One region of the Iodobacter ciconiae genome, then DNA from elsewhere that is predicted to be linked to it. Evidence: predicted binding sites of a transcription regulator. Region 1 holds the regulator's gene; each other region holds the start of a gene.
The links. The regulator FNR, encoded in region 1, switches genes on or off when oxygen is low (the NO sensors DNR and NnrR bind a similar motif). The targets are predictions, from matches to a motif close to TTGATNNNNATCAA.
Positions count from the first base shown of each region.

Region 1 (4,806 bases):
GTGAGAGAAGAGCTCCTCCCGGCAAATAGCTTGTGAGTTTTGCGTTGTTGTTTCAATAGATTTAAGAGAGGCAGATTTAAGCAGATTGACTACCGGGCGTCTTGCCACAATGGGCATGGCAGGGGCGGTGGGCGTGGCTCTATCGTGTTCTGGTGTTTTTACTGCTGGTAAAGTAGACACCGCCGGAGAGCCAATAGATTCATCCCAATCCTCTTCTGCGGGCTCTTCAGTTTCATCCAGATGCACGGGATCAAACTGGGCCTTGATACTATCAATAATAGCTTTCGCACCGGTTTCTATCGCCAAGCCCGTTTTTTCCAGAATGACACTCCAGGGGGCCTGGCGCCAAAGCGGAACACCCAAGCCCAAACCAATGGCAAATAAGAGCGCTGATAAAATGGCTGAATAGCTTAATAAGCTTTGCCCTGCTGCTAACGTGCTGAGCGCAACAGTGAAACCAAGGTATTCAGTTGCAGACTGCTTTTGCTGTTTCCAGGCTCGCTCTAAAGCAAAAAATGCGCACAACCAGGCGGCGAGGGCAATATGACGGTTAAAGCCTAACAGTGCGATCAAAATAAACGCAGGGCAAAGCCAGGCTAAACGGGCTGTTTGCAATAAGTGATTGATTCGGGATATGAATCGAATTGACATGTTTTACAAATCCAAGACAGCAAAAATAAGCAGACTCGGCATTATCCGCTTCCTTGGGAAGAACGCCAATCAGCAAAAAGGCCAGAGCTTGGTGTAACTTGTCGTGGTGGTACGAGTTAAAAGCACACCCGTTCTATATAGGGCGGGCATTTTGTATGCGAATGCCTGTGATTTAGCTTATTTGATTGGCGTTTATATGGGACAGATATTGATTTGTTTATGGTTGATTTTTGCAATTTAAAAGTTGTATTAATAGCTGGGCCAGCGCAGCAGCAGGTTCCTGGTTCTCAGCCAGATCAAACAGGGTAAGCTGATGATGGAAGGCTTGATGGCTTCTGTTGTTTGCTAATACTGAATATGCTTTGCAAAGCGCGGCAATTTCCTGTGATTGCGTGGCCTGTAATTTAGCGAATGCATTTAAATCTACTTTAGAAGAGGGCTTGCCATCGGGGGAGATGATTTTCCAGCTCTCAATAAGTGGTTGCATCATAGCGTGTTGCAATAGCGCCAGAAAGCTTGCTGCACCCGCACCTCCGGCATGAAGCCAGCTATTGCGTCCTGCTGGTGCCAGAGCGTCGATAAGTGGTGCGGCGACTTTCAGTGCGGCCTGTGTGCCACTGGCTGCAATCATCCAGCCTAGCTGGGTGGCATACTGAGGTTCTCCAGTGAGGGACAGATCAATATGATGCCAGCCTTGTGTTTCGGCCCAGCGTGCACAGTGTAAATAATCTTCTAAGTTTTGATGTCCGGCAGAAATAAGCAGACCTTTTATGGCGAGTGCAGGAATCTTTGCCTGCATATCGAGCGGGAGCAGCATGAGTTGTGGTAGTTGTAAAGGAGTAAGCCGGGATTGCAATGACTCTAAAATGGCCGCAGGGGCTAAAAACAGAACTGGGCCATTTAAAAGGGTCATGGGAGGCTTATTGTTGGCTGTTATTGATGAGTTGCTTTAGCGCATCGGAGTCAATAATTTCAATCAGGCGGTTCTGTACTTTAATCAGGCCATTCTCTTGAAACTTGGAAAGTGAGCGGCTTACGGTTTCTAGTTTTAATCCCAGATAACTGCCGATTTCTTCCCGTGTCATCCGTAAATGAAAACTGCTGGCAGAATAGCCACGAATTGCAAAACGCTGTGACAGGTTCAGTAAGAAGGCGGCGATGCGCTCTTCTGCCTTCATGTTGCCGAGTAACAACATTACGCCATGATCACGGACAATCTCACGGCTCATGAGTTTATAAAAATGATGTTGCAAGACCGGGATGCGGCGACTTAATTCTTCCATATCAGAGAAGGGCAACTCGCAAACTTCGCTGTCTTCCAGAGCAATGGCATCGCAAGTGTGCAGATCAGAGCTGATAGCATCCATGCCCATTAGCTCACCTGCCATATGAAAACCTGTTACCTGTTCGCGGCCATCTTCTGAAATGACACTGGCTTTGAAAAAGCCCAGGCGGATCGCGTAAAGGGAGCGAAAAGGCTCACCAGCGCGGTAGAGAGCCTCACCCCGCTTGATGGGTTTGGCTTGAGTAATTAAGGCATCAAGCTCGCGCATTTCTTCCGCTGAAAGACCGATCGGCAGGCATAACTCACGCAAGCTGCAATTGATACAGCTTTGGCGAAGATGCTTAAGGCTAAGATCACGTAATGGGATGTGAGATGTCGTTGTCATGAGGCGTTTCAATTCATGTTCTCGATATCACGTAGTAAGCACAATTTCTTGTGTAGACTTTGATATCGATCAAGGTTATGAAAAATGAATCTGGGCAAGCTGCACCGATACAATAAAAAGGATGAAACTAGGATGCTCCAGGATAATGTTGCTGTATTACAGCCACTTGATTTTGATCGAAATTTAATTAGCCAGCACAATGGGAAAGGCCCAAGGTACACATCCTACCCCACTGCGGATCGATTTGCTGTAATGGATGCACATACTTACGAGCAAAGTGTACTGCAACAACAGCCGGGCACTCGGATCAAGCCCCTTTCCCTGTATTTTCACCTGCCATTTTGCAATACTATCTGCTATTACTGCGCCTGTAATAAAGTGATCACCAAGGATCAAAGTAAAGCAGATCAATACCTCGATTATCTCCTTAAAGAGGTAAAGTTACAGTCGGCATTATTAACTAAGCGTGGCACGGTTTCCCAGTTGCATTTTGGCGGCGGGACACCTACGTTTTTGAATGACTTGCAATTGAGCAGGTTAATGGAGGGGATTCGCACCCATTTCGATTTAAAGGCTGACGGTGAGTTTTCGATTGAAATTGACCCTCGCAAGGTGAGTGCAGCGACAGTAGCGCATCTAGGAAGTATTGGTTTTAACCGTATGAGCGTAGGGATCCAGGATTTTAATTTAGAAGTTCAGCAGGCGGTTAACCGTGTGCAAAGTGAAGAAGAAACGCGTATTGTGATTGATGCTGCCAGAGCAAATGGTTTTAAATCGGTAAGCATTGATCTTATCTATGGTTTGCCACATCAAAGCCAGGCCAGCATGTATCAAACTATAGAGAAGGTGCTCACCTTACGGCCTGATCGGCTGGCCTTGTATAGTTATGCTCATTTGCCCGAACGGTTTATGCCGCAAAGACGGATTGATGCTGGGCAATTACCCTCAACTGAGGGTAAACTCGATATTCTGCAAAGCAGTGTGAATCAGCTACTGGCTGCAGGTTATGTATATATTGGCATGGATCATTTCTCCCTACCTGATGATGCTTTGGCTATTGCTCAGAGACGCGGGCAATTGCATCGTAATTTCCAGGGTTATTCTACTCACGCCGATTGTGACCTGATGGCTTTTGGTGTGTCGGCAATTGGCAAAGTCGCCAATTGTTTTGCGCAAAATGTAAAAGATTTAGATACGTATTATCAGTATTTAGATGCGGACCGCTTGCCTGTTGATCGCGGTTTGTTAATGGGGCACGATGATTTTTTACGTGGCTCGGTAATTCAATCACTTATGTGCCAGTTCGAACTTGGTTTTCGGTCAGTTGAAGTATCTTATTTAATTGATTTTAAAAGTTATTTTTCAGATGAGTTGAAATTGCTTGCCCCCTATCAGGACGATGGTTTGCTTGTGCTGAGGGATGATTCAATCACGATTACTGCGAAGGGGCGTTTTCTGGTTCGTTCTATTGCAATGGTTTTTGACCGGTATTTACGTCATGCCGCACCTGCAGGGCGCTATTCTAAGTTGATATAAATTGAATGCTTGAATTTGATCTTTTTGCATTATTTCTTGCTGGTCTATTAGGCGGCGGGCATTGTGTCGGAATGTGTGGTGGCATTGTTGCTGCATTTAGTTTGCAACTTCCGGATGGTGCCCGTTGGCATTACCACTTTGGGTTTAATTTTGGGCGCTTATTGGGCTATTGCCTGATTGGCATGCTTGCAGGGCTACTCGGCTCTTTATCCGTGCTGCTTGCCTTGCAGGGGGTTAAGAGTGGCTTATCTATCCTGGCTAATTTGCTGCTGATTTTATTGGGCAGTTATATGGCAGGCTGGTCTTCACAGATTCTTTTTCTGGAAAAAGCAGGGCGTCCGTTATGGAGTAAGATTCAGCCTTATATGAGGCTGTTTTTACCCGTTAAACGTTGGTCAGATACGCTCATTGTTGGCGCACTCTGGGGGTGGCTGCCCTGTGGTTTGGTTTATACCGCGTCATTAAATGCTCTTGCAAGCGCTAGCCCTTGGCATGGTGGGCTGATTATGCTGTCTTTTGGTTTAGGCACTCTCCCCAATTTATTATTGATGTCTGTATTTTCTGAGCAGCTACGGCATCTGTTCAAAAATAAGTATTTACGCTGGTTTTTTGGTGGTAGTTTGATGCTGTTGGGGTTTTATAGATTGATTCAGCTTATTGTTTGAATATAAATCAGTGTTTTGATCGCGATAGATATAAAAAATTGAAGTCATTGATGTTTTTTAAAAATAATTCGTGTGCTTTAGGTGTAGTGTCTGTTTATAAAAAAGGATTTCCCAGAAAAATGCCTACCCCCATTTTGGTTGTTGATGATTCAGCTATGGCCAGAAAAATGCTGATTAGAGCCTTGCCTGCTAACTGGGATATTGAAATTACTCATGCGTGTAATGGAATTGAAGCACTGGCTGCATATCGCAAGGGCAAAGCCGATGTGATGTTTCTGGATTTA
Region 1 covers NZ_CP034433.1:1,604,208-1,609,013, reverse strand. Annotated here, with positions in the region: gene EJO50_RS07040 (DNA translocase FtsK) at 1-651, opposite strand, end outside; gene EJO50_RS07035 (hypothetical protein) at 869-1,564, opposite strand; gene fnr (fumarate/nitrate reduction transcriptional regulator Fnr) at 1,572-2,321, opposite strand; gene hemN (oxygen-independent coproporphyrinogen III oxidase) at 2,454-3,857, shown strand; gene EJO50_RS07020 (sulfite exporter TauE/SafE family protein) at 3,863-4,522, shown strand; gene EJO50_RS07015 (response regulator) at 4,642-4,806, shown strand, end outside.

Region 2 (4,806 bases), 460 kb from region 1:
GCTCTTGTTCCATTGCACGGCTCAGGGCATAAGGCGTGTCTACAGATACCACTAAAATGACACAATCCGGCCAGTCGGCAGATAGGCGATCTAGCTGGCGGGCAATCATCAGGCCGACTTCACTATCAATACTCGGAATGACTGCGATGACTTTGGGTTTACCGGCGAAACGCGAAAGCGGCACATCGATCATGCCTGAGTCGACTAATAAAAAACTATGAGCGTATTCGCCAACAACGGGGAACTGTCCCCCGACATTGATTTCAGTATGGTTTAAATAGACTGTAGCCATGACCGGTCCCGTATATTTATTGAGTTATACAGATTGGTTTTAAATGCGATGCCCTGTTATTTATACAGGACAATGGCTAGGGATAAAACCAATATATAGAGTAGGCAGTGGAGTGCAGCTCACCTAAATCGATTTGTAGAAAAGCCCGTAAATCATCTTGCGCATCAAACTTTAGCTGTTTTTTTTCATGTCCGTTCAGGTATTCAGCAGGTTTAAATATTTTTTTAAGCACCGTTCTTTCCTGATCATCTGTGAGCGTCACCTCAAGCATAGGCAGTGCCTGCTCGTACTGGGCAAGATTACGTAATGTGGCATTGAGCTGGATGATGTTTGGAAACTCGGGCACATAACTGAGTTCCGACCATTCGGAGCGCAGCATTTCTGTATTTTCGGGTAAGGGCATGCTGCAGCCAAGTGCCTGGCAGAGCGTAATAAGCTTGGGGCGCATCCAGGGGAATTCCATCGATATCTTGGTGCGCTGCTGATAAGCGAGCTGTGCGGCAAAGCTAAAAATCAGAATAAGGCAGGCGGCGATCCACAGCCCTTGCCAGCGCGAGCGGGCAGGAGTCGGCATTTCATCGACTTCGGCGTAGATAGGGCGATAGTTCTGACTCGTGTTTGCTGCCGAAGGCGCTTTGATCCGGTTTGGGCCTGGGGGCGTTGCAACCTTGGCTGTTTTGGGTTGTGCCACAAAGCTCGCTTCAGGTTCCGTGACAGGCGTATCTGGCACAATCAGCTTAGAGCGGGCACGCTCTGCTGGCTGAGGCTGAGGCTGAGGCTGAGGCTGAGGCTGAGCCGGGCTGGCCTTTGGTGTGGCAGGGGGCCTTACCCCAGAGACGGCTGGCGCAGGCGCTACCGTTAAAGTGATGGCAGGCTCTGTTTCGCTTTCCAGGCTCTTGGTCGCATTAAAAATAAAGGCGCAACGCCCGCAGCGAACCTTGCCCCGGTGGGCTTGCAACTGTGCTGCCGTTACACGAAAAGCGGTTTGGCAGTTTGGGCAACGGGTAATATCGTTCATGCGGTTTATTTACGAATACCTGATAAGCAAACCCAGCCCTCTTCGGCTTGCGGAGCGTTCATTGCAAACCATTGGCTGTAGATAGTGATCACATCATCAGCTTGCTCGGCCAGAATACCGGACAACGTAATGCGACCGTTCATTTTTACTTTAGCAGCCAGCATAGGGGCTAAAGCTTTGAGTGGATTGGTTAGAATATTGGCAATCACGACATCATAGGTCTCGGCGGGTTCTGCGTCTGGCAGATAAAACTGCACTTCAACTGTATTTTGTTCTGCATTCTGTCTGGATGCGGTCATGGCCTGTGGATCAATATCTACACCCGCTGCCGAGGCGGCACCGAGTTTCATGGCTGCAATGGCTAAAATTCCAGAGCCGCAGCCATAATCGAGTAAGGTTTCGCCCCTTGTAAGGTGATTATCCAGCCATTTCAGGCAAAGACGTGTTGTAGGATGACTACCCGTACCAAAAGCCAGACCTGGATCGAGCTGAATGCTGATCGCCCCGGTATTCGGGCACTCGTGCCAGGTCGGGGTGATCCAAAGCCGCTCGGAAATGGGGATGGGATTAAATTGTGATTGGGTGAGGCGAACCCAGTCCTGCTCTTCAACGCGCACCACATCGTGGGGTGGAATAGCTATCTTCAAAGTATTACTTGCTGCGGTGACAATCAGGCTGGTGTCGATATCTTCATCAAAAAGGGCGAGCACCACGCTGTTTTCCCACATTTGATCGACCGGCTCTCCCGGCTCACCAAAGATCGGCTTTTCTGCATCGGTCCCTGCTGCGGCATCTTCAACACTTACGGACAATGCGCCCAGCTCAAAAAGTGCGTCGGAAAGGCGTTCTGCCTGGGATGATTCAGTGGTGATACGTAGTTCTTGCCAGGGCATTTTTTCTTACCTAATGGGATTCTCCCCCGTATTGTCGCATTCTCGCCTTCTTTTGAGAATGCTTTTGCTGCCTGTGGTGGTTATTTAGCGGAATTTTTTGCTTGAAGGGTGCTTGGCTTTGAATCTTTGAGGTGGAATTATTGACTGAATAATTATTCAGGCTTTCCCTAGTCTTGCGTGAGGTTTGATGTGGGTCAATGTTACAATGGTACTTCGTTAAGTAATGTACCGCATACAGATAAACAAGGATAAACACGAAATGCCTGTCTTTTTTGAGTGGAGTGATGAGTTATCGGTCGGTATTCAGGAAATTGATGAGCAGCATAAAGTACTCATTGATCTGCTCAATGTATTGCACGATGCGATTCGTTTGCACCATGGCAGCGAGGCGTCGGGGCATATTTTAGGCAGGCTGGCCGATTACACCCGGTCTCATTTTATGGTGGAAGAAAGCTTAATGCGTATTTTGGGCTACCCCGATTACGATGAGCACAAGCGGTGTCACGAAGATTTAATAAAACAGATGAACGATTTACAGGCTCGTTTACTTGGTGGTGAGGCGATTACTTTTGAATTAATGCATTTCTTAAGAAACTGGCTGATCAATCATATTATGGAAGGTGACAAGCGCTACACCAAGCATTTTTTATCGTGCAGCGCGCAAGCGACGAGTCATAAAAAAAGCTGGATGGAGCGTTTCTGGGCCAAGCAGATGGCGTTCTGATTGGTATTTGATTGTGTGGCAAGCTTTTGCCCTTTCACCTTTGGGATTCCCGAAAATTTGCTGTTTTTTGGCCAGACTATTTTGCCAGGCGAAAGTTCCCTTTGCTTTTTACGAAATGCAAAGCCGTTCCGGTCAAAGAGCATATGATGCCGTTTTAAAGTCGCGTTGATGCTCAAGGCAACAAAACCGGGTAGATTTTGTGCGGTTCACCGGCTAGAATGGGGCGCTTTGCATTATTGACACGGAACCGACTCGATATGTTCATTGCACCCGCATTTGCTCAAGGTGCCGCACCGGCGGCAGGAATGGACTTTATGTCTTTTCTTCCCATGATCGTGATTTTTGTTTTGTTTTATTTTATGTTGATTCGTCCACAACAAAAACGCGCTAAAGAACAGCAAGCCATGCTGGCTGCCCTGGCTAAAGGCGATGAAGTTGTGACCAGTGGTGGCATGGCTGGCCGCATTGCCAAGGTGAATGAGCAGTATGTCACTCTTGAGCTGGCTGATGGCGTAGAAATCCTGTTCCAACGTGCTGCTGTTGCTGCGCGTCTGGAAAAAGGCACTATTAAAAATAACAAGTAAAGCCCAATTAGGCGGCAATGGTTGTGTTGAACAACTGTGCCGCCTTTTGTGCATTTCTGGGTCCTGCCATGAATCGCTACCCGATTTGGAAATACCTATTAATTATTCTGAGTGTTGCTTTGGCAGCGCTCTACACCTTGCCTAATCTGTTTGGTGAAAGCCCGGCAGTACAAATTGCCAGCGTTCGCGCTACGGTGAAGGTCGATGCCGCGCTTCAGCAAAATGCCGAGGCTGTTTTGAAGGGGGCTGGTATTAAAACCGAAGATGTCTTCTTTGATGGCACATCGGTAAAGTTTCGCTTTAAAGACACGGAAGTTCAGCTTAAGGCCAAAGATCTTTTACAGGCCAGGCTGGGTGATGATTACAGCGTGGCTTTAAATCTTTTGTCAGACACGCCGTCCTGGTTGACAAAACTGGGCGCTAAGCCCATGTCACTGGGTCTGGATTTACGTGGTGGTGTGCACTTTTTGCTTGAAGTGGATATGAAAGCGGCTGTTGATAAGGCGCTGGAAAAAACAGCAGGTGATGTTCGCCGTGAGCTCAAAGAAAAGAAAATTCGCTATGGCCGTATTGTGGCTACCCGTGACAGCGTTGAAGTTCAGCTGCGTGACGAGGAAACTACTCAGGCAGCTGCCAAGGCTTTACGCCAGGTCCTGCAACAGAGCCAGATTGATGTTCGCGAGAACAAAATTGTGATTTCGTATTCTGCTGTCGCATTGCAGCAGTTGAAAAACGATGCCGTGAAGCAAAATATCACCACCTTGCATAATCGTGTGAACGAGCTGGGCGTGGCTGAACCCGTGATTCAGCAGCAAGGCGAAGGCCGTATCGTGGTGCAATTGCCGGGCGTGCAGGATACCTCCAAGGCTAAAGATATTCTGGGCCGTACTGCCACACTGGAAGTACGGATGGTGGAAGATGATCAGGCCAAAATGTCCGAAGCACTCAATGGCAATGTGCCTGCGGGCTTTGAGCTATTAAGTGAGCGCGGTAGTGATGGTCAGAACCGTCCGATCTTGCTGAAAAAAGAAGTCGAGCTGACGGGGGATAATATCAATGATGCACAGGCGGGTTTTGATGATCAGAACTCGGCAGCGGTGCATATCAACCTTGATTCTACCGGTGCTGCCATTTTTAAAACGTTAACCAAAGAAAGTATTGGTAAGCGTATGGCGATGGTGCTGGTTGAAAAGGGCAAGGGCGAAGTAGTGACTGCGCCTGTGATTCGTTCTGAAATTGGCGGCGGCCGTGTACAGATTTCTGGCTCGATGGGCGTTGCCGAAGCCAACGATACC
Region 2 covers NZ_CP034433.1:2,065,514-2,070,319, reverse strand. Annotated here, with positions in the region: gene tpx (thiol peroxidase) at 1-292, opposite strand, end outside; gene EJO50_RS09085 (DUF3426 domain-containing protein) at 369-1,310, opposite strand; gene prmA (50S ribosomal protein L11 methyltransferase) at 1,316-2,203, opposite strand; gene EJO50_RS09075 (bacteriohemerythrin) at 2,463-2,927, shown strand; gene yajC (preprotein translocase subunit YajC) at 3,185-3,511, shown strand; gene secD (protein translocase subunit SecD) at 3,580-4,806, shown strand, end outside.
Region 2: the regulator FNR is predicted to act here: its motif matches at 2,388-2,401, upstream of EJO50_RS09075 (bacteriohemerythrin).

Region 3 (4,806 bases), 1.5 Mb from region 1:
TTGCGATCAAAAGTAAACAGCTAACCCAATACGACCAAACACCACATCAAAGCCAGATTTAGTAAACAAACCAGCTGAGCTGCACTACCCAGGTCTTTAGCCCGCTTAGCTAACTCGTGACGCTCTAACGAGGTGTGATCCACCGCAGCTTCGATCGCAGAATTAAGCAGCTCAACAATCATGCTGGCTAAATGGCTGGCAATCAGCAAAGCACGCCCCCAATGGGGTAAACCCGGAATCAAAAGTGCGCCAGGAATACCAAGCAATGCCAGCAAGGTAACCTGACGAAAAGCAGCTTCATTTAACCAGCCTGCCTTTAAACCATCCAGGGAATAGCCCAGAGCATTAAAGACACGGGCGACTCCTGTTTTGCCTTTAAACGGGCTTTCCGACACATTAAACTCCATTAACACCGACAGGCGCTGCAGTAAAAATTTCTCGGTACGCAATATATTGCATCAGCATGATCACCGGCAAGACAATCAATAACCCCAGCAGTAATGTAAATACTGATAAAAAACACAAGGCAATCGTGACCAGCCCACTCACTAAAAACGCCTGCCAGTTGCGGGTAATGCCTGCAAATGAAAGCTTCATCGCCTCGAAGGCAGAATAACCATCAAACAATATTAAAGCAGGGGCAAACCACACCGCACACATCACTGGCGTCATTAAAATAAGGCTCAGCGAGGTATGTAAATACAGCGATTTCATTTGCTCTGGCGTAGGCAAGCTTCCGGCTGGAATATCAACAAGACTGGCCTGGCTGCCAAATAAGCCCAGCACAACCGTGACCAGCATCGCAGCAAGCACATTAATTAAACCCACCCATAGCAGGGGTTTTATTTCACCGTGAAATGCAGCAAATAAATCCAGAGGGCCAACTCTGTTACCTGCATCGCACCGTTTAGCCGCCAAATATACTCCGCCCGACAATACCGGAGATACCAGGGTATAGGCCAAAGCGCCTACTACAGGCAGCACACCTGCCAGCAAAGCTAAAACAAAAAATTGCAGGACGATGACAATCCATATTCCCGGCTGACGACGAAACAACTTAAATCCATTCACACACCAATACCAGCCACGATTCGCCGCAAGGCGACGTGGCTCAGGTAAGAGATCAATTACGCTATCGTTTTCCATGATGTTCCCACTACAACTCCGGCAAGGCTTGAAGGATACGTGAACCCTTAATTTACTCAAAGGTAAACATATCAACTTACAGAATTTGAAGTCCCCTTCCTAATAAACTTCTCGTCAGAGTGGCTTATCTATTCTTTCCACGAGGTAGATCCATACAGGAAATCAGTTCACCTTAATGACAAAATCAGCCATGCATTGTGCTGGTTCTGCATAAAAGTTTAATTTCAGAAGCAATAACGATGCGATAGTGTTACGCACTTATCACGGACAAAAAAAAGCCACATGATCTGCACCATGTGGCTTTGATTAAAACTAAAAATTACGCAGCAACACACTTCAAAGCGTGGCGGGCAATCATCAGCTCTTCATTTGTTGGAATGATATAAACCGGAACACGGCTGCCTGGCAATGAAATACAACGCGCTTCACCAGAGCGTTTTGCATTTGCAACTTCATCAATTTCCACACCTAACCAGCGCAATTCATTACATACAGTGGCGCGGGCAATATCGTCGTTTTCGCCGATACCTGCAGTAAACACCAGCGCATCAAAACCTTGCATCGCAGCCGCTAAAGAAGCCGCTTCGCGCACAACACGGTGAGCAAAGTAATCAACAGCAAACTTAGCATGCGGATCTTTGCTTGCATGCAGATCACGCATATCGCTGGAAATACCCGACATACCCAACAGACCGGATTGCTTATAGATCAGCTCTTCAATTTGTGAGGCATCCATTTTCAGATGGCTCATAAAGTGCAGAATTAAAGCAGGATCGATCGTGCCGCAACGGGTGCCCATAGGCAGGCCTTCCAGCGCGGTAAAGCCCATTGTTGTTGCCTGGCAATGACCATTTAGCAATGCCGCCATCGACGAGCCATTACCCAGATGGGCCACAACGGTGCGGCCTGCTGCTGCCTTGGCATCAATCGCAGGCAGAACACTGGCAATAAATTCGTAAGAAAGGCCGTGAAAACCATAACGGCGAATACCATGCTTTTCAGTAAACTCATATGGCAAAGCGTATTGCTGCTCGATTTCAGGCTGAGTGCGGTGGAAAGCGGTATCAAAACAAGCCACTTGCGGCACGGTTGGTAAAAGCTGAGCCAGTACGCGCATTGGCATAATATTGTGCGGAGCATGCAATGGAGCCAGAGCAATGGTTTCGTCCAGGCCCTTTAATACTTCTTCAGTAATGCGCACCGGCTGGCAAAAGCTCAGGCCACCGTGCACTACACGATGACCAATCGCAGCAATCGTACGGCCTTCAATACGGCTGTTGAGCCAGGCCAGCATATGACGCAATGCAGAGTCGTGGTTCTTAGGCATATCTGCCGGCATAGATTCAGAAACCAGCTTATTGTCATCCGCATCTTTTGCTACAAACTTCGGATCAACATAAATACCGTCTGCCAGGCCTTTAAAGAGCAGAACAGGATCAGCCGCGCCGGTTTCAAACAGGGAAAACTTGATGCTGGACGATCCGGCATTAATAACTAAAACCAACTCACTCATAAACTGCTCCTTAATATTACGCTGGCGGTGATAAGAATCAATCTCATCAAAAATAGATTATTACTCATAATTGCACTTTAAAGTCATCATAAACAGGTGCAAATCATATGAGCCAGACTTAAATTGCCACAGGATAGACTTTGCTTACACACAACTCGTTGTGGCTGCGATAATATCCATGGACACGGGCCTGTGCTTATTAATCGGGCCCAATGTTAGAAACTGCAATGCTGCACTGCAATGGAATAATTACTAATGCATATTCTAAGCAGTAGTTAATTGCAACAGTATTGGTCAAAATCAAGCAAAATCATTGAAAAATAGGTGCATATTCACCATGAGTACATTCACCACGCACCTGATTTGCGTTCCCGAGCTGGAAGAAACCGCCAGTGTCAGTGCCGTGCACATCCTGCCCGGCCACCATGTGCAGAGTGATACATTACTTTTGACCTTAGTTTGTGGTAACAGTGAAATTGAAATCTGCGCTCCGGAAGCAGGATTGGTCTCCCATATAATGGTCGAAACCAAGGAAACCGTGCAATGCGGCGATCTTTTATTACAAATGGAAATTGAAGAAGAACCCACTCAGATATTTGGTGCAGAAGCCACTTTTACCAGTGCCTGCCAGTTGGACTGGCCTCATCAGCCGCTAGCAGGCACACTCAGCGTCAGTCTTAGTGCTGCCAAGCTCGCTGCCAGGCTGGGGGCAGACCTCAGCCGCATTGCAAGCCAGGGCGAATGTATTGAAGAAGCGGATATAGAAGCCCATGTCCGCTCCATCATGCTGCAATGGCAGCAAACTCATCCCCACTAAAATTACGCCTTCTCTAATTGATCCATGATTGCAACAGGATCTTGGCTCGCCGCTAAAACAGCACGCACTTTATTAAAAGCGGCGCTTGCCTCCACGGGATGCTTACCATAAGACACCACACTGGCATGCCTCCAGCCCGCAGATAACAAAGCGTTGCGCTTAAAAGTTGTACCTTCAACACCTCCTCCACCCAGTTGCATCAAAGCTTGTTCAATCAGCACATGAGGCAAGGGAGTTCGAGAAATAATATTAAAATGATCGGGAATAACTTCATCAAATTGCATGGCCTGACTCCAATATCAATAAATGACGCATTGTCAGTAAATGACCTGTATCTTTCGCACCCAGTAAAAAACTGCTGAAGTAAAGCTGCATCAGAAAAATGATCCGGTGCATCAGGGCATTTTCAATACTAGTAAAGAGCGGAGCCAAATCCAGTAATTCCTCACCGCAGGTGAAGTAGAGTTGCTGTAAAGCTTGCTCTGATTCAGAAAGCACAAACACCCCGATAAACGGGGTGTTTGCTTATTCACACAATAAAAACTTAAATATGCACCTTGGCAATGGCCCGGCGATCTGCAACGGCCTTAGCCAAATCTGCCAGCATCGTTTCAGTTTGATCCCAGCCAATACAGCCATCGGTAATTGATTGACCGTAGGCCAGCGGCTGGCCTTCTACATGATCCTGACGGCCACCCACAATATGACTCTCAACCATGACACCAAATATGCCGTTATTGCCACGGGCGAGCTGGGCGCAAACATCTGCCGAAACATCAATCTGGCGACGATAATCCTTGCTGCTATTGGCATGGCTAAAATCAACCATTACTTTTTGCGGCAGACCAGTGGCAGCCAAATCTGCCAGTGCAGAGCGTACATGATTAGTGTCGTAATTTGGCTCTTTACCACCACGTAAAATGATATGGCAATCAGGATTACCGCCAGTCGCCACAATCGCAGAATGCCCCATCTTAGTAACGGACAAGAAATGGTGTGACTGGCTGGATGCACGAATCGCATCAAGTGCAATTTTTAAATTACCGTCAGTCCCATTTTTAAAGCCAACCGGGCAAGATAATCCTGAAGCCAGCTCCCGGTGCACCTGGGATTCCGTGGTACGCGCACCAATGGCACCCCAGCTCATCAGATCCGCCATATATTGCGGCGTAATCATATCGAGGAACTCGCCGGCAGTCGGCATACCATCATTATTCAAATCAACCAGTAATTTGCGTGCAATACGCAGGCCATCGTTGATATTAAAGCTGCCATTCAGATAAGGATCATTAATCAAGCCTTTCCAGCCAACCGTTGTACGTGGTTTTTC
Region 3 covers NZ_CP034433.1:3,073,929-3,078,734, reverse strand. Annotated here, with positions in the region: gene EJO50_RS13535 (diacylglycerol kinase) at 21-407, opposite strand; gene EJO50_RS13530 (BPSS1780 family membrane protein) at 397-1,146, opposite strand; gene EJO50_RS13525 (acetate/propionate family kinase) at 1,466-2,659, opposite strand; gene EJO50_RS13520 (biotin/lipoyl-containing protein) at 2,997-3,476, shown strand; gene EJO50_RS13515 (hypothetical protein) at 3,479-3,760, opposite strand; gene EJO50_RS13510 (hypothetical protein) at 3,750-3,974, opposite strand; partial or broken gene aroG (3-deoxy-7-phosphoheptulonate synthase AroG) at 4,021-4,806, opposite strand, start outside.
Region 3: the regulator FNR is predicted to act here: its motif matches at 2,687-2,700, upstream of EJO50_RS13525 (acetate/propionate family kinase).